2 regions of the Streptomyces sp. AC602_WCS936 genome follow, and region 1 is predicted to be linked to the other one. Evidence: riboswitches for the same ligand, from Rfam matches in the RefSeq annotation. Region 1 holds a riboswitch; the other holds the start of a gene.
The links. Region 1 has a riboswitch for cyclic di-AMP ahead of KUM03_RS19200 (C40 family peptidase). Riboswitches for the same ligand answer to the same signal wherever they lie in the genome.
Positions count from the first base shown of each region.

Region 2: linked by a shared signal. The riboswitch ahead of KUM03_RS14430 (transglycosylase family protein) and the one ahead of KUM03_RS19200 (C40 family peptidase) in region 1 are both predicted to bind cyclic di-AMP.

Region 1 is NZ_JAGMUF010000054.1:396,400-410,030, forward strand. Features, by position in the region: gene KUM03_RS19150 (urease accessory protein UreD) at 1-637, opposite strand, end outside; gene ureG (urease accessory protein UreG) at 625-1,299, opposite strand; gene KUM03_RS19160 (urease accessory protein UreF) at 1,472-2,146, opposite strand; gene KUM03_RS19165 (urease subunit alpha) at 2,155-3,876, opposite strand; gene KUM03_RS19170 (urease subunit beta) at 3,869-4,180, opposite strand; gene KUM03_RS19175 (urease subunit gamma) at 4,195-4,497, opposite strand; gene KUM03_RS19180 (TetR/AcrR family transcriptional regulator) at 4,663-5,316, opposite strand; gene KUM03_RS19185 (ABC transporter permease) at 5,420-6,409, shown strand; gene KUM03_RS39255 (hypothetical protein) at 6,371-6,796, opposite strand; gene KUM03_RS39260 (hypothetical protein) at 6,707-6,994, shown strand; cyclic di-AMP (ydaO/yuaA leader) riboswitch at 7,364-7,508, shown strand; gene KUM03_RS19200 (C40 family peptidase) at 7,512-7,985, shown strand; gene KUM03_RS19205 (ATP-binding protein) at 8,066-8,560, opposite strand; gene KUM03_RS19210 (helix-turn-helix transcriptional regulator) at 8,775-9,638, shown strand; gene KUM03_RS19215 (DUF397 domain-containing protein) at 9,648-9,902, shown strand; gene KUM03_RS19220 (8-amino-7-oxononanoate synthase) at 9,945-11,072, opposite strand; gene bioB (biotin synthase BioB) at 11,223-12,467, shown strand; gene KUM03_RS19230 (adenosylmethionine--8-amino-7-oxononanoate transaminase) at 12,460-13,631, shown strand, end outside.
Region 2 is NZ_JAGMUF010000037.1:2,420-7,291, reverse strand. Features, by position in the region: gene eno (phosphopyruvate hydratase) at 1-851, opposite strand, end outside; gene KUM03_RS14430 (transglycosylase family protein) at 1,123-1,845, opposite strand; cyclic di-AMP (ydaO/yuaA leader) riboswitch at 1,849-2,015, opposite strand; gene KUM03_RS14425 (transglycosylase family protein) at 2,198-3,289, opposite strand; gene KUM03_RS14420 (cytochrome P450) at 3,437-4,756, opposite strand; gene KUM03_RS14415 (nucleoside triphosphate pyrophosphohydrolase) at 4,753-4,872, opposite strand, start outside.

The sequences.
Region 1 (13,631 bases):
CCGGCGCGGCGGCGAACTCCGGCCGTACGACGACCAGCTGACCGACGGCACGGCGTCCCGCCAGCCCGGCCGGACCGTCCCAGCCGCCCGGGGCACCGGGCCCGCAGGCCAGCTCCTGGTCGAGGACGCACCGGCCGGCGACCCGTACGGTGAGACGGCTGCTGAGCCTTCCGGGTTCCTCGCCGGACCGCCCGAGCACCTGTTCCTCACGCAGCAGCAGCCGTCCGCCGGCGGCGAGGTCCGCCCTGGTGACGACGGCCAGCTCACTGCCGCACGCGGAGATCAACTGCTCCGGCAGCCAGCGCAGTTCGGCGTCGTCGTCGACGGTGAGCCGGACGTCGTAGCGGGCCCCGGCCTTGTCCTGGCCCGGAAGCGCGAGGGTGGCGGCGGCCGAGCCCACCCGCAGCCTGGCGCCCTGGACGGCCTCGGCGGTCACCGTGAAGTGGTCGCCGCCGAGCGGCCCGCTCATCGCGCCGACCAGCATGACGTGGGCCTCGGCACCGCTCCCCCGGGTCCGCCGCACCGCGAGCGGCCCCTCGCCCTCCAGGACGGGCAGGACGGTGCCGCCCCGCCCGTCGCCCCGGGCGAGGACGCGTGCCCGCGCCCGGACGCCGCCCGGGGTGGTCACGCGGTCCACGCGGCGATCCGCCCCCGCACCCAGTCGGCGACGTCGCGCACCCCGCCCTCGCTCCGCAGCGACTGCAGCACCACCGGCAGTTCACCGCGCTGCGCCTTGGCGTCGGCCGCCATCCGCGCGAGGTCGGAGCCGACGTACGGCGCGAGGTCGGTCTTGTTGACGATCAGCAGGTCGGCGGTGCTGACGCCGGGCCCGCCCTTGCGCGGGATGTCGTCGCCCCCGGCCACGTCGATCACGAAGATCTGGGCGTCGACCAGGCCCTTGGAGAAGGTGGCCGTGAGATTGTCGCCCCCGGACTCGACCAGGACGAGGTCCAGCGGGCCGACCTCCTCCTCCAGGTCCTCCACCGCTTCGAGGTTGGCGGAGATGTCGTCCCGGATCGCGGTGTGCGGGCAGGCGCCGGTCTCCACGGCGCTGATCCGCTCCGGCGGCAGCACCGCCTCGCGGAGCAGGAACTCGGCGTCCTCGCGGGTGTAGATGTCGTTGGTGACGACGGCGAGGGACAACTCCTCGCGCAGCGCCCGGCAGAGCGCGGCGACGGTCGCGGTCTTACCCGACCCGACGGGCCCACCGAGCCCGATCCGCAGGGCACGGCGGGTGCCGTCGGGCCGGTGGGCGTCGGCGGAGACGGCGGGGGTGGCGTGATGATCACCAAGATGCACGATACGACTCCTGTCAAAGTAGGGGGCCGGCCCTCCCAGCCCGTCCGGCGTTTGAGGACGAGGCCGTTCAGGCCGACGGGGGTCCAGGGGGCAGAGCCCCCTGGCGGGGTCGAAGGGGCAGCGCCCCTGGGGGTCGGGAAGGGAAGGGGCGGCGGGGGCGAAAACAACGCCTCTACGAGGCGAACAACCGCACAGCCCAAGCGGCATGCGCCTCCGCCCCGATCTCCAGCAACGGCGCCGACCGCGCGGGCAGCACGTCGACCCCCTCGGTCACGGCCGCCCGCCCCGCCTCCACCGCGTCCCGCGCCACCCGGTCGAGGTCGGGCGCGAGCCGCGCGAGTACGCCGGTCGCGTCGAACGGGTCGAGCGAGAGCAGCCGCACGACGGCCGTCGCCGGCCCGCTCACCCCCTCGTAGGCGGAGCAGTACGCCGCGTCCAGCGGCCCGAGCCCGGCCGCGCGGGCGGTCAGCCCGAGGACGACGGGCTGGTGGGCGCCCTTGGGGAACCCTCGCGCCAGCGCGTCGAGTTCCGGATGCGGCCAGGTGGTGCGAGCGGCCCGCATCAGCTGCCGCCCGAGTCTGCGCGCCGCCACCCGCAGGGCGGGCGACGGTGTGCGGGCGTCCGCGGCGAGGTCGAGTTCGCCGGGGTCGACACCGAGGGACGCGGCCGCCGCGAGCGATGCCGCGACGGCCCCGCTCGTGTGCAGCCGCCCCCGGCAGAACTCCTCCAGGCTCGCGGCGTCGGTGATGTGTCCCGCCCGGACGGCGGCCTCCGCCCCGCCGGAGTGGGCGTGCCCTCCGGCGGGGAAGCGGCCGTCCGCGAGGACGAGCAGTGCTGCGCGGCTCATGTCGCCGCTCAGAAGAGGAAGTACCGCTGCGCGAGCGGCAGTTCAGCGACGGGCGCGGGTTCGACGAGCTCGCCGTCGATGGTCACCGCGAAGGAGTCCGCGGCGACCTCGACACGCGGCAGGGCGTCGTTCTGCCGCATGTCCGCCTTGGTACGGCCCCGGGTCGACCGGATGGGCACCAGCTCCCGTCCGGTGCCCAGGCGCTCCGGCAGTCCGTCCTCGATGGCCGCCTCGGCCACGAAGGCCACCGAGTTGGCGGCCGGCGCCGTGCCCTGCGCCCCGAACATGGGGCGCGGCAGGACCGGCTGCGGGGTCGGGATGGAGGCGTTGGCGTCTCCCATCTGCGCGTACGCGATCTGTCCGCCCTTGAGCACCAGTTGCGGCTTCGCACCGAAGAACCTGGGCTCCCACAGCACCAGGTCGGCCAGCTTGCCGGTCTCCACGGAGCCGACCTCGTGCTCGATGCCCTGGGCCACGGCGGGGTTGATGGTGTACTTGGCCACATATCGACGCGCGCGCAGGTTGTCGGCGCGGCTGTCACCTGGCAGGAAGCCTCGCCGCCGCTTCATCACGTGCGCCGTCTGCCAGGTGCGCAGGATCACCTCGCCGATGCGGCCCATGGCCTGGGCGTCCGACGACATGATGGAGATCGCCCCCATGTCGTGCAGGACGTCCTCGGCCGCGATGGTGGTGGGCCGGATGCGGGACTCGGCGAAGGCCAGGTCCTCGGGGACCGCCGGGTTCAGGTGGTGGCAGACCATCAGCATGTCGAGGTGTTCCTCGACGGTGTTGACGGTGTGCGGCCGGGTCGGATTGGTGGACGCCGGCAGCATGTTGGGCAGCGACACCGCCGTGATCATGTCGGGTGCGTGGCCGCCGCCCGCCCCCTCGACGTGGAAGGCGTGCAGGGTGCGGCCCGCGACCGCGTCGAAGGTGTCGCCGACGAAGCCCGCCTCGTTCAGGGTGTCGGTGTGGACGGCGAGCTGGACGCCGGACTCCTCGCACACGTCCAGGCAAGCGGAGATCACCGCCGGTGTCGCACCCCAGTCCTCGTGGATCTTGAAGCCGAGGATGCCGGCGCGCAGTTGGTCGCGCATGGACTCCTTGGACATGGTGCTGCCCTTGCCCAGGAAGCCGATGTTGACGGGGCTGGACTCCAGGGCGGCGAACATCCGCGCCAGGTGCCAGGAACCGGGGGTGACGGTCGTCGCCTTGCTGCCCTCGGCGGGGCCGGTGCCGCCGCCGATGAGGGTGGTGATGCCGGACGCGAGCGCCTCGTCGACGGCGACCGGCGAGATGAAGTGGACGTGCGTGTCGATGCCTCCCGCGGTGACGATCTTGCCGTTGCCCGCAATGACCTCCGTCTCGGGGCCGATGACGAGGTCGGGGTGGACGCCGTCCATGGTCTCGGGGTTGCCGGCCTTGCCGATGCCGGTGATCCGGCCGTCGCGGATGCCGATGTCGGCCTTGACGACGCCCCAGTGGTCGATGATCACGGCGCCGGTGACAACGGTGTCGGGGGCGCCGTCGGCGCGGGTGGCACGGGACTGGCCCATGGACTCGCGCAGCACCTTGCCGCCGCCGAAGACGGCCTCGTCGCCGGAGTGGCCGGGCCCACCGGAGCGGTCCTCCTCGATCTCGACGAGGAGGTCGGTGTCGGCGAGGCGGACGCGGTCGCCGGTGGTCGGGCCGAACAGGTCGGCGTAGGCGGTACGGGAAAGCTCAGGCATCGAGGGCACCTCCGGTCTCGCCGCGCAGCCCCAGGACGACGCGGGCGCCGGCGAGCGGCACGAGCTCCACGTCGACCGGGATGCCGGGCTCGAAGCGGACGGCGGTGCCGGCGGCGATGTTCAGCCGCTTGCCGCGGGCCGCGGCGCGGTCGAAGTCGAGACCGGGGTTGGCCTCGGCGAAGTGGTAGTGGGAGCCGACCTGGACGGGCCGGTCGGCGGTGTTGAGCACGGTCAGGCGGACGCTCGGGCGTCCCTCGTTGAAGGCGACCGGCTCGTCGGCGAAGAGGATCTCTCCGGGAATCATGGCTGCCGTCCCCGTCAGATGATCGGATCGTGGACGGTGACCAGCTTGGTGCCGTCGGGGAAGGTGGCCTCGACCTGCACGTCGTGGATCATCTCGGGGATGCCCTCCATGACCTCGTCGCGCTGGATCAGTTTGCGTCCGGAGGCCATGAGTTCACCGACCGTACGGCCGTCCCGGGCACCTTCGAGGATGTGCGAGGTGATCAGGGCGACCACCTCGGGATGGTTGAGCTTCACGCCTCGTGCGCGGCGCTTCTCGGCCACGTCCGCGGCCACATGGATGAGCAGTCTCTCCTGCTCGTGCGGGGTCAGTTGCATTTACCACCTCACAGGGCATGACGCCAGGACCGGACGTCCGGCTGCCGCGTCCACCGCGACGGCTCTAGATGTAACACACATGAATGCGCCGGAAATGCACGCGCCGGTGTTCGAAAACCGCAGGTGGATCGGGGTGGAGAGTAGGGCTAGAGTGTTTCCGCCGCGTCACGCTTTCTTGACCGACTGATTACCGGTGCCGTCGGTGGCCTCTCGCATGCTCAAGAGCCCGCGCACGCCCGCCTGGAGAGCCTCCGGGGAGAAGCTGCCGAAGAGCGCGTACTGGGCCCCGAAGCCCTGTACCGTCGCCATCAGCGTCCGGGCCACGGCGTCCGGGTCGACGTCGTCGCGCATCATGCCCGCTTCCTGGTAACGGACGACGACCTTCGCCCAGGACGCGAGGACCTTGGCGAAGCCCTCGTCGAGGAGGGCGGACAGCGTCTCGTTGCGCAGCGTCTCGGTCCAGGCCTGGATCATGAGCCGCGGGAACAGCCACCGGCCGTCCTCCGTCAGCGCCGGCCGCTCCCGCGCCATGTGCGCCAGGGTGCGGGCGATGAGCTCGTCGGGCATGGCCGGCGGGTCCTCCTGCGCCGCCCGCTCGTACACGTCCCGGATGGCGCCCAGCACCTCGGCGACGATGGCCTCGATCAACTCCTCCTTGCCGCTGAAGTAGCGGTAGACGGCCCCCGCCGAGAGGTCGACCTCCTTCAGCACGTCCTGCATCGACGTGGCGTGGAAGCCGTTGCGGGCGAAGCAGAGCGCGGCGCCGTCGAGGATCTGCCGGCGGCGGGCGTCGAGGTGTTCCTGGGATACGCGGGCCATGACACCCAACTTAAAACGAACGTTCCTTCTTGACAAGGAGGCCCGACGGTCGCACGGTGGAGACACAGCTAAAACGAACGATCCTTCTTTTTGAGGAGTTCTCATGGACACGCGTCGCGTGATCGCCGTGATCGTCCTGGTCCCCGTGCTGGTCTCCCTGGCCCTGTGGGCCTTCGCGTGGCCGGCCTCCCGTACGGCGCCCCGCGATCTGCCGCTCGGCGTGGCGGGGCCGCCCACCGCGGTCACGCAGGTCGAGCAGCGACTCTCCCAGCGCGAGGGCGCCTTCGAACTCCACCGCTACGCCGACGAGGCCGCGGCCCGCGACGCCGTCGAGGACCGGACCGTGTACGGCGCCGTGGTGGCCGGTGGCGACGGCATGAAGCTGCTCACGGCGTCCGCCGCGAGCCCGGCCGTCGCGCAGTCGCTGCGGCAGGCGGTGACCGAGCAGGCGTCCGCCACGGGGACCGCCGTCCAGGTCGTCGACGTAGTGCCCGCACCCGGTGCGGATCCGCGCGGCGCGGCGCTGAGCGCGAGTGTGCTGCCGCTGGCGCTGGCCGGGATCGCGACGGGCGCGGTGGCGACCCTGCTGGGGCTGCGGGGCCTGCGCGCGGCCCTCGCACTGGTCGGCGCCGCGGCGCTGACCGGACTGGTCGCGGCGGGGATCGCGCACAGCTGGCTCGGGGCGCTCACCGGCGACTGGTGGACCGTGGCCGGGGTGTTCGCGCTGTCGACCCTGGCCGTGGGCGCGGGCGTCGCCGGGCTGGCGGCACTGCTCGGCCGCGCGGGACTCGCGCTGGGCGGAGCGGTGATGATGCTGCTGGGCAACCCCTTCTCGGCGGCTTCCTCGGCGCCGGAGATGCTGCCGGAGCCGGCCGGGGCGATCGGGCAGTGGCTGCCGCCGGGTGCGGGCGCCTCGCTGCTGCGCTCGGTGTCGTTCTTCGACGGTGCGGCGGCCACCGGCCCCGCGCTGACCCTCGCCTGGTGGGCGCTGCTGGGCCTGGGGGCGGTCCTGGTGGGCGGTACCCTGCGACGGCGCACGCGCGGTACGACCCCGTCACCGGACCGGGCACCGGAGCCGGCCACGGCCGCCTGAGGCGTCGGGGCACCCGCGAGCGCGCACGTCCCGGCCGACAGTGCCCCGGGACCACGAGCGCCACACCCTGCCCCGCCGACCACCACCCCGACGTCCAGACCGCCCCCCCCGGCCGGGACACCGCAGTCCCGCCTCGCGGAAGACCGCCGCGGACCGCGGTACCCCGTACCGGGCGATGCCCTGAGCTTCGCCTAGGACGAGTTCGGCCCCCCCCCGGTGTTCCGCCGCGATGCCGAAGCGGCGGGGCTCCGCGGGCGCGGCGGTCGTGTCGCGGACGCGGGAGACCGAGCTGGCCGCCTGCTCCCCGGTCGGCTCCTGAAGAGCCTCGAGGCGCTCGAGGTCGGCGGCGGAGACCAGGGCGACGAGAGGCTTGCCGTGGCGGGTCACGACGACCCGCTCGCCGCCGACACCTACCGCGGACTGCGCGCCGCCCAGGCGCTGGTGGGCCAGGCGAGCGCCCTCGCGGTCATGCACCGGCGGGGCGAGACGGAGCGGCACGCCACCACGCTCGCCCGGGCGCTGCGCGTGCTGGACGGTGAACGGCGTACGGCCCGGGCCAGCCTTCCGCCGGCTCCCGGCAGTTGAGGAACGCGGCCTCGAAACGGACCAAACGGCGTACCCCCTTTCGGCGTAGGAACACCTCGGATTTCCGGGCGTCCGGGGTTGCGCGGGCCGCCCGTCCCGACGCCGGGACGACTCACTCCGCCGCTGGTCCCGGCTTCGTCACCACGCTGGACGGGGACCGAACGGAGAGCCGCCCACCCGAACGGATGAGTGGTGAGTAACAACACAAAGGGCACGTTCCGTTGGGATTTTCCCACCGGGCGGGACAAGATCCGTGACTGACGACAAGCCCCCGCCGCAGCGGCGGGGCGGTCCGGGCGGACGCCGAGTCCTGCCGCCGTCCGGACGACCGGTCGACAGGAGTGGATCGGCAGGAGTGGAGGACCCGAGCACGACGGGTCGCCGGTACGGCCGTCTCCGGGAGGAGGACGCCGCGCCGAGCAGCCCTTGGGGTGAAGCCGCACCCGTGCGGCCGGGCAACTTCGCCAGCCCGAATCCGACAGGTCATCCTTCACAGGCGGCTGACGAAGGGTTGCGCATGTCTGCGCTCAATCGAGTCCCGTCGCTGATGGCCCGTGCCGGTACGGCCTCCGCTCTCACCCTCGCCGCCGTGGGCGGCTCCGTCGTGGTTCCCGGTGTCGCCTCCGAGGCGGCCGCGGCGAGCCACGCCACCAAGGCGCTCAAGATCGCGGCTTCCAAGAAGGGTTCACCGTACAAATGGGGTGCCGTCGGCCCGAGCAGGTTCGACTGCTCCGGGCTGACGCTGTACTCGTTCAAGAAGGCCGGCAAGAAGCTGCCGCGCACCGCGGCCCAGCAGTACAACAAGACCCGGCACGTCTCGGCCAAGAACCGCAAGGCCGGTGACCTGGTCTTCTTCCACTCGGGCCGCAGTGTCTACCACGTCGGCATCTACGCCGGGAAGGGCAAGATCTGGCACGCGCCGAAGACCGGGGACGTGGTGCGCCTGCAGAAGATCTGGACCGGAAGCGTCTGGTACGGCCGGGTCAAGTAGCCCGCCCGGGACGGGTGACGGTGTCCTGATCCGCCGTCACCCTTCCCGGGTGCCGGACGCGCGCGTGCCGCGCGTCCGCGTCACCGCCGGGGCTGCTCCTGGGTACCCGCGGCCTGTCCCGCGACCGCGGCCGGTTCGGGCGGGACCGCGCGGTCCGGCGGCGTCCAGGGAAGTTCGATGGAGACGGTCTTGCCCCCCTCCCGCGTGGGGCGCACTCTCAGCTTGCCGCCGCACTCCGCCGTCAGCCAGCGAATGATCACCATGCCCCGGCCGTTGTCCTGCTGGACGGCGGCCGGCAGGCGTTTGGGGAAGCGCGGATGGCTGTCGGTGACGCCGATGCGCAGCCGCTCGTCACGGTCGAGCGCCAGGTCCACCGTGAAGGTGGGCGACTGGCCGAAGGTGTGCTGGACCGCGTTGGTCGCCAGCTCCGAGACGATGAGCCGGACGGTCTCTGACACCTCCGCCTCCGCCGGCAGACCCCACTCCGCCAGTGTGCCGACCACGTAGGTCCGCGCGGCGGCCACCGAGGCCGGATCGCTCGGCAGAGTGACGGATGCTTCCAGATGGTCTGCCATGGCGACGTCGTCCCTTTCCCACGGGACCGCAGCCCGACACGGAGCGGATGGTTCGAGTACGGTCCCGGACTGGTGCTTCGCCGTCAGACTGCCATCACCGGGGCGGTGATGGGCGGCGATCCACCAAGATATGCATATATCTGTCGCTCGATGCGGTGAACTCTGCGACGGCAGAGCGTATTCGGGCGGCTCATAAGGAGTAGAGGAGTGGCCCATGCAGCACGGTCCCGTGGTGCGCCGTCGGAAGCTGGGCGCCGAACTGCGCGCCCTGCGCACGTCGGCGGGGATCACCAGCGGTGAGGCGGCCCGCCTGGTGGGCTGGCACCAGTCGAAGGTCAGCCGGATCGAGACCGGCACGAGCGGGGCGAAACCGGCCGACGTGCGGTTACTGCTGGACGCCTACGGCGTGGACGACGCCCAGTTGCGGGAACTGCTGGTGGTGCTGGCCGGCACCGACGGGCCGGGCGGCGGCCGGAGCGACTGGTGGCACGCCTATCGCGGGGTGCTCCCGCCGACCTACCGGGACTTCATCAGCCTGGAGTCCCAGGCGAGCGCGATGCGCACCCTGGAGACCACGGTGGTCCCCGGCCTCCTGCAGACACCGGAGTACGCCCGCGCGGTGACGCGCGCCGCGGCGGACGGGCTGCCGGAGGAACGGCTGGACACGTTGGTGGAGGTCCGGCTGGCCCGGCAGGACGTGCTGCGGGCCGAGCCGCCGCTCCGGCTGAGCGCGGTCCTGGACGAGGCGGTGCTGCGCCGTGAGGTCGGCGGGCCCGGTGTCATGGCCCGTCAGCTGGAGCGGCTGGTCGAGGCCGCACGCCTGCCCCATGTCGCGCTCCGGGTCCTGCCGTTCGCCGCCGGGGCGCACATCGGCGTCACCGGCCCTTTCGTAATCTTCTCTTTTTCGAGCACTTCTGATCTCGACGTGGTTGTTCTCGACCACTTGACGAGTAGCCTGCATCTCGAACGGAAAGAAGACCTAGAGGCCTACACCGAGGCCTTCAACGCCCTTCTGGTTCATGCCCTTTCGCCCGAGGACTCGTTGGACTTCATCGCCGCGACCGCGGCGGGCGCGTAAGGAGGCACCATGTCAGGCACCACGTCAGGAACCGCGACGGCACGTGTGCGGAACATCCCCGTCAGTACCGAGCTGCCCGGCGTGCGCTGGCTGCGCAGCAGCTACAGCACCGGAGCGAACAACTGTGTGGAGACGGCCCGGCCGTCGGCCGGCCCCTGGGCCGGACTGCTCGCCGTGCGCGACTCCAAGGACCCGGCCGGACCCGCGCTGCTCTTCTCCCCCGGGAGCTGGGCGTCGTTCACCGCCTCGGTCCACCGCCACTGATCCGGTCGGTCATCGGGCGGCGCACGGCCGTGTCACGCCGACTCATGGTCGCGTTTCGCCGATGACCCCTACAGCGCGTTCGATCTGTTCCCCGGAGAGGTCCGCACGAGCGGTCAGCCTGAGCCGTGAGACGCCGTCGGGCACGGAAGGAGGTCGGAAGCAGCCCACGGCCAGGCCGGCCGCACGGCAGTCGGCCGCCCACCGTACGGCCCCCTCCGGGGAGGGGGCGCGCACCGAGACGACCGCGGCGTCCGGACGTACCGCGGAAAGGCCCGCGGCGGTCAGGCGTGCGTGCAGTTCGGCCGCCACCGCCCGTGCCCGCGCCGCCCGTTCGGGCTCGCGGCGCAGCAGCGTCAGCGCCGCCAGCGCCCCGCCCGCCGCCGCGGGGGCGAGACCGGTGTCGAAGATGAACGTCCTGGCCGCGTTGACCAGATGCTCGATCACCCGGGCGGGCCCGAGCACGGCACCGCCCTGACTGCCGAGCGACTTGGACAGCGTCACCGTCACGACGACGTCGTCGGCGCCCGCGAGGCCCGCCGCCTGCGCGGCGCCCCGACCGCCCTCGCCGAGGACACCCAGACCGTGCGCGTCGTCGACGACCAGCCCCGCCCCGTGCTCCCGGCACACCCCGGCGAGCGCGGCCAGCGGCGCCGCGTCGCCGTCGACCGAGAAGACCGTGTCGGAGACGGTGACGGCGGGCCCGTCGTGCGTCGCCAGCGCCTTGCGCACGGCGTCCGGGTCGGCATGCCCCACGACCTGGGTCGTGCCGCGCGCCAGCCGGCAGCCGTCGATGAGCGAGGCGTGGTTGCCCGCGTCGGAGACGACGAGGGAGCCGTGCGGGGCCAGCGCGGTGACCGCGGCGAGGTTGGCCGCGTAGCCGGAGGAGAAGACGAGGGCGGCCTCGAAGCCGCAGAAGTCTGCCAGTTCGTGTTCGAGTTCGGCGTGCAGCTCGGTCGTGCCGGTCACCAGCCGGGAGCCGGTCGCGCCGGCGCCCCAGCTCCGCGCGGCCCGCGCCGCCCCCTCGGTGACCTCCGGGTGCCGGGCCAGTCCGAGGTAGTCGTTGCTCGCCAGGTCCAGCAGCGGCGAGTCGGCCGGACGGGGGCGCAGAATCCGGACGAGGCCCGCCCGGCGGCGCGCCCGGGCCTGCTCGTCGATCCAGCCGAACGCCATGGGTGAGTCCTCCGGGGTTTTGTAGGCAATGGACAGACGATAGCGGTACCGCCACCCCCGCGAGGTGTGGCAATACCCACACGGTGATCTGTCAGTGTTGTGCAAACTCTCCTTGGCCCCGGACGGCCCCTTAGGACAGGATCGGCTCTCATGGACCTGCTGAACACGCTGGTGGACAAGGGGCTTCGGCGCGAGACGCCGACCCGCGAGGAGGCCCTTGCCGTCCTCGCCACTTCCGACGACGACCTGCTCGATGTGGTGGCCGCGGCCGGCAAGGTGCGCCGGCACTGGTTCGGGCGGCGGGTGAAACTCAACTACCTCGTCAACCTCAAGTCGGGCCTGTGCCCCGAGGACTGCTCCTACTGCTCGCAGCGGCTCGGCTCCAAGGCCGAGATCCTCAAGTACACCTGGCTCAAGCCCGACCAGGCCTCGCAGGCCGCCGCGGCGGGCGTGGCCGGGGGCGCCAAGCGGGTGTGCCTGGTGGCCAGCGGACGCGGGCCGACCGACCGGGACGTGGACCGGGTCTCGGACACCATCAAGGCCATCAAGGAGCAGAACGAGGCCGTCGAGGTGTGCGCCTGCCTCGGCCTGCTCTCGGACGGCCAGGCGGAGCGGCTGCGCGAGGCCGGCGCCGACGCCTACAACCACAACCTCAACACGTCCGAGGCGACGTACGGGGACATCACGACCACGCACACGTACGCCGACCGGGTGGACACGGTCAACAAGGCGCACGCGGCCGGGCTGTCCGCCTGCTCGGGTCTCATCGCGGGCATGGGCGAGAGCGACGAGGACCTGGTCGACGTGGTCTTCTCGCTGCGCGAACTCGACCCCGACTCGGTGCCGGTCAACTTCCTGATCCCGATGGAGGGCACGCCGCTCGCCAAGGAGTGGCACCTCACCCCGCAGCGGTGCCTGCGCATCCTGGCGATGACGCGGTTCGTCTGCCCGGACGTCGAGGTGCGCATCGCGGGCGGGCGCGAGGTCCACCTGCGCACGATGCAGCCGCTGGCCCTGAACCTGGCCAACTCCATCTTCCTCGGCGACTACCTCACCAGCGAGGGGCAGGCCGGCCACGCCGACCTGGAGATGATCGCGGACGCCGGGTTCGAGGTGGAGGGCGCCGGCGAGGTGACGCTGCCGGGACACCGGGTCGCGGACCGGGGCGGGTGCGGGTCGCACGGGGAGGGCGGGGGCTGCGGGTCGCACGGGGAAGGCGGGGGCTGCGGGCCCTCGCACGAGGGCGACGGTGTCTGCGGGTCCGTCCCGGCCGAGGGAGCAGGCGGGTGCGACTCCGCCGTGCCCGCCGAACCGGCCGTCGCCGGCGAACCCCGTACGGACCTGGTCGCCGTACGCCGTCGTGGTGCCGGAACGGACCTCGCGCCCAATGCCTGAGCCCGCACTGACCGTGGACGAGCTGCTGGCGCTCGACCGGCGGCACGTCTGGCATCCGTACGGCCCCATGCCCGGCCGGCAGGACCCGCTCGTCGTGGAGTCGGCGAGCGGGGTGCGGCTGCGGCCGGCCGACGGCTCGGGCGAGCTGGTCGACGGGATGTCGTCCTGGTGGTCGGCGATCCACGGCTACAACCACCCGGTCCTGAACGAGGCCGCGCGCGAGCAGCTGGAGCGGATGAGCCACGTGATGTTCGGCGGGCTCACCCACGAGCCCGCCGTGCGGCTGGCGAAACTCCTTGTCGACATGTCGCCCGAAGGTCTGGAGCACGTCTTCCTCGCCGACTCCGGATCGGTGTCGGTCGAGGTGGCCGTCAAGATGTGCCTGCAGTACTGGCGCTCGCTGGGCCGCCCGGCCAAGCGCCGCCTGCTGACCTGGCGCGGCGGCTATCACGGCGACACCTGGCAGCCCATGTCGGTGTGCGACCCCGAAGGGGGCATGCACGAGCTGTGGCAGGGCGTCCTGCCGCGCCAGGTCTTCGCGGACGCGCCGCCGGCGGAGTACGAGGAGACGTACGCGGATCACCTGCGCGCGTTGATCGAGCGGCACGCCGACGAGCTGGCCGCGGTGATCGTGGAGCCGGTGGTGCAGGGCGCGGGCGGGATGCGCTTCCACTCCCCCGCGTACCTGCGGGTGCTGCGCGAGGCGTGCGACGCGCACGGTGTGCTGCTGGTCTTCGACGAGATCGCGACCGGGTTCGGGCGTACGGGCGCGTTGTTCGCGGCGGAGCACGCGGCGGTGACGCCGGACGTGATGTGCGTGGGCAAGGCGCTGACCGGCGGCTACCTGACGATGGCGGCCACGCTGTGCACGTCGCGGGTGGCCGACGGGATCTCGCGGGGCGAGGTGCCGGTGCTGGCCCACGGGCCGACGTTCATGGGCAATCCGCTGGCGGCGGCCGTGGCGTGCGCGTCGATCGGGCTGCTGCTCGGCCAGGACTGGCTCGCGGAGGTCAAGCGGATCGAGGCGGGACTGCGCGACGGTCTGGCGCCGGCCGCCGGGCTGCCCGGTGTGACGGACGTACGCGTCCTCGGGGCGATCGGAGTCGTCCAGCTCGACCACGCCGTCGACATGCGGGCGGCGACGGCGGCGGCGGTGCGCGAGGG
Region 2 (4,872 bases), on a different contig from region 1:
TCCTCGATGGAGACCAGCGGGTACGCCTCGACCAGCTCGGCGTAGTACTCGGTCATCTCGGCGGCGGAGCGGGTCTTGCCCTCGAAGGTGTAGGCGCCGTCCTTGTAGAACTCGGACGCGGCCACGTCGAGCGCGAGGGCGATCTGCTCGCCGGGGGTGTAGCCGGCCTCCTTGATCGCCTCGAGGATGAGGTCGAGGGCCTCGCGGTTGGAGCCGAGGTTCGGGGCGAAGCCGCCCTCGTCGCCGAGGCCGGTGGCCAGGCCCTTGCTCTTCAGGACCTTCTTCAGGGTGTGGTAGACCTCGGCGCCCCAGCGCAGGGCCTCGGAGAAGGACTCCGCGCCGATCGGCGCGATCATGAACTCCTGGATGTCCACGTTGGAGTCGGCGTGCGAGCCGCCGTTCAGGATGTTCATCATCGGCACCGGCAGCAGGTGCGCGTTGGGGCCGCCCAGGTAGCGGAAGAGCGGCAGGTCGGACGCCTCGGAGGCGGCGTGGGCGACGGCGAGGGAGACGCCGAGGATGGCGTTGGCGCCCAGCGAGCCCTTGTTGTCGGTGGCGTCCAGGTCGAACATGGCCTGGTCGATCAGGCGCTGCTCGGTGGCGTCGTAGCCGACCAGCTCCGGGCCGATCTGCTCGATGACGGCGAGGACGGCCTTCTCGACGCCCTTGCCCAGGTAACGGCCCGCATCGCCGTCACGGAGTTCGATGGCCTCGAAGGCGCCGGTGGAGGCACCGGAGGGAACGGCGGCACGACCCGTGCTGCCGTCGTCGAGGCCGACCTCGACCTCGACCGTGGGGTTGCCTCGGGAGTCCAGGATTTCCCGGGCTACGACGACGTCGATGGACGGCACGAGCATCTCCTTCTTCAATGTGACGCTTCGGTGTGACGCGCGGGTCCCGCAGGACCGCGGCGGCTCTGCGGGACCGAGCCTAACCGGCTCCGGGCGATCGGCCAGCCGATCGCCCACCCGCTGGACAGAACCGAGAGTAAATTGTTTCCGAACGGAACAAAGACGTTTCCGAAAATCCGTTCGCGATCACGGGCAGATCGGGGGCGTGAAAAACCCGCCCCGGTGCGTACGGGGGAACACGCACCGGGGCGGGAGTCGCGGGGGCCGCCGCTTACTTCAGGTGCAGCTGCTGGCCCGGGTAGATCAGGTCGGCGTCGTCGACGATGTCGTCGTTCAGCTTGAACAGCTTCGCCCAGCCGCCCTCGACGTCGTGCTCCTCGGCGATCGAGCTGAGGGTGTCGCCCTTGACGACCTTGTACTCGCCGTCGCCCTTCTCGACCTTCTTGCCGGTCGGGGTGGTGACGGTCTTCTTCTCGGCCGGCTTCTCGGCCTTCGGCTCGGCGGCCGGACGCTCGTCGGAGCGGGAGGCCTTCTGCTCGGTGGAGCGCTCGGCGGTGGAGCCGCTGTCCTGGCTCTGCGCGGAGCCGCTGTCCTGGCTCTCGGAGCCGCCGCCGGTGTACGCGGCGTTCGACAGGCCGGTGCCGCAGACCGGCCAGGCACCCTTGCCCTGGCCCGCGAGCACCTTCTCGGCGATCTCGATCTGCTGCGCCTTGGTCGCCTGGTCGGCGGTGGCGGCGTACTGCGTGCCGCCGTAACCGGCCCAGGTGGAGGCGGAGAACTGCAGACCGCCGTAGTAACCGTTGCCGGTGTTGATGGACCAGTTGCCGCCGGACTCGCACTGCGCGACGGCGTCCCACTCGGACGCGGTGGCGGCGGAGGCGTTGCCGGCCGCCATCAGCGGGGCGGCGACGGCGGCACCGGTGACACCGGCGACGGCGACGATACGGGTGGCCTTGGACGGACGGCGGTGCTTGCCCTTGCCGGAAAACAGCATGGTTGATCCCCTCACCGACGCCTGCGAGGTGAGCTGTCGGGTTCGGGCCGGTTGAGTTGCCCGGCCGGGTTCCTCGCGGAACTCGGCTCCACCCCTAGCCGCTCCGGCTCAACTGCCCGGTGCGGCACTTACCTTGGGTCCCCCGCTCCTGCCTGCGGCGCTCGAAGCGACGACTGTTCCCGTACGGCCGCTGGCAGGATTCGGCGTTGCGGCAGCCGGGGCCCGCGATGGCGAGCGGTCATGACCGTAGACACGCGCTCCGCGGATTTTCAAAGACGATCACGGCTTCTGAGACCTATATCTCACGAGATCCAAAACGGACATATGATCTCTAACCGTGAGCGAACTCCCCCTACTTTTCGCCCGATTCGCCCGTGACCGTGAGCGTCTGACCGGGCAGGATGTGGTCCGGGTCGGACCCGACGACGTCCTTGTTGCCGGCGTAGAGCGAACGCCACCCGCCGTCGAGCTCAAGGGAGTCGGCAATGCCCCAGAGACTGTCGCCGGAACGGACCGTGTACGAGCCGTCCACGACTTCCCGCGCCTCACCCTCACCGCGCGAGGCGTGCCGGCCCGAAGAGGCGTCCGTACGGCCGTCCGTGCGGCCGCTCGTCGCGCCCTCGTCGGCGCTGTCGCCGCGGTGCCGTCCCGCACCGGACTCGCCACTGCCGGCGGCCGCCGAAGAACCGTCACTCTGCCCCACCTTGTCCGTTTCATCGGTCTTGGTGGTTCCTGTGGACGGGCTGTCGGATTCCTGCGGGCCGACGCTCACCGAGGAATCGGATTCGACCGAAGTGCCCGGCTTGGACGCTTCATCCTCGCCGGTCGACGAGGGGTCAGAAGTCGGCGAGGGCGACGACGAAGGCGACGCCCCGGCGGCCGGGTCGGACACCTCGTCCGAACCGGTCGAACCGGACGGGTCCGAGGAGCCGGTGGTGCCGGTGGAGCCGGACGGGTCGGCCGTGCCGGACGGGTCATCCGCCTCCGGAGCGGTGGGCGCCTGCGAGGGGTCCGCGGTCTCCGACGAGCCGTCACCGGCCGAACCCGTGCCGCCGTCCAGGACGCCCGAGTCGTTGCCCAGTCCCGCGAGCAGACCACAGGTCGGCCAGGCGGCGATGCCCTGGTCCGCGTGCATCTTCTCGGCGACGCTTATCTGCTGGGAGCGGCTGGCCTGGTCGGCACTCCGCGCGTACTCGAGGCCGCCGTACCGCTCCCAGGCCTCCTGGGAGATCTGGAGGCCTCCGTAGTACCCGTTGCCGCTGTTCTGGCTCCAGGCGCCGCCGGTCTCGCACTCGGCGACCCGGTCCCAGTTCGCGCCGTCGGCCGCGTGTGCGCCGGTGGCGCCGAGGAGTGGGATCGCGATGGCGGAGCCGGTCACTCCGGCGGCGACGACCAGGGCGGGGGCCTGGCGGGGGCGGCGGTGACGACCGTTCCCGGAGAGCATGCGACGACCTTTCACGAGGCAGCGGGGACCGCGCGGCGGTAACGCTCAGGCCACGCTGATCCGTGAACGTATAGGCAGATGATCGCTTGTCACAAGTTCATGCCGCGCAGATCACGTGAAGATCACAAAGTTGAGCGCGTGTCACTTTTACTTCGAGGGCGGACCATGAACCGCCGATGACGCAACGGGTGTGAAGGACACGGGCAAAGTGCGCAGACCTCGCATGATGAGCCCGCCGCGCCAGCGCAGTTCGGCCGGCTCCGCGGCGAGCCGCAGGTCCGGGAGGCGGGTGAGGAGCGTGGCGAGCGCGGTCTGTCCCTCCAGCCGGGCGAGCGGGGCCCCGAGGCAGTAGTGGATGCCGTGGCCGTACCCCAGGTGCTGGCTGTCCCGGCGGGCGAGGTCGAGGGTGTCCGGGTCCGTGAAGCGCTCCGGGTCCCGGTCGGCGGCGGCCAGGACGACGAGGACGGGGTCGCCGGGCGCGATGTCCTGCCCGCCGAGGGTGAGCGGCCGGGTGGCGAAGCGCCAGGTGGCCATCTCCACCGGGCCGTCGTAGCGCAGGAGTTCCTCGACGCCGGTCTCCAGCAGCGCCCGCTCGCCGGCCGCGAGGGACGTCTGGAGACGGTCCCGCTGCTCGGGGTGGGTGAGCAGGGCGTACGTGCCGTTGCCGATCAAGTTGACGGTGGTCTCGAAGCCGGCGAAGAGCAGGATGAAGGCCATCGCCGCGGCCTCGTTCTCGGTGAGGTGCTCGCCGTGGTCGGAGGCGCGGATGAGGCCGGAGATGAGGTCCTCGCCGGGGCCGGGCTCGGGCGGCAGCGCGGCGCGCTTGCGGTGGATGAGATCGGCGAGGTAGCCCCGCATCTTCTTCACCGACCGTGCGACCCCGCCCCGGGGGCCTCCTCCGTGACGGATCATCATGCCCGCCCAGTCCCGGAAGTCGTCCTGGTCCTCGCGAGGGACGCCGAGCAGGTCGCAGATGGCGTAGATGGGGAGCGGGAAGGCGAACTCGTGGATCAGGTCGGCGCTCCCGGTCCCCGCGAACCGGTCGATGAGGTCGTCCGCCAGCTCCTGCACCCGGGGCGCGAACTCGGCGACCCGGCGGGGTGTGAACGCCTTGCTGACCAGCCGGCGCAGCCGGGTGTGGTCCGGCGGGTCGATGTTCAGCAGGTGGGTCATCAGCTCGGCCTTCCGCTCCCCCGGAATGCCGGTCTTGCCCTTGGCGTGTGCGGGCTCGTCGTGGTGGGCCGGGTTCTTGGACAGCCGCGGGTCGGCGAGCGCCTGCCTGGCGTCCGCGTACCGGGTGACCAGCCAGGCCTCCACTCCGCTGGGCAGCCGGGTGCGGTGCACGGGGGCGTGTTCCCGCAGCCAGGCGTAGGCGGGGTACGGGTCGGCGGCGAACTCCCAGGTGAACAGCTCGGGACCCGGAGTCGGGGCGGGGACGGGTGCGGGGCCGGGTGCGGGGCCGGTCATGCCTCGACCTCCCTGATCGCGTCCCGGTAGGCCCGGGCCGCCGCTCTCAGGGCCGCCTCGGGGTCCGTGCCCTCGGACTCGGCGCGGGCGGCGAGGGCGAGCAGTTCGTAGCCGAT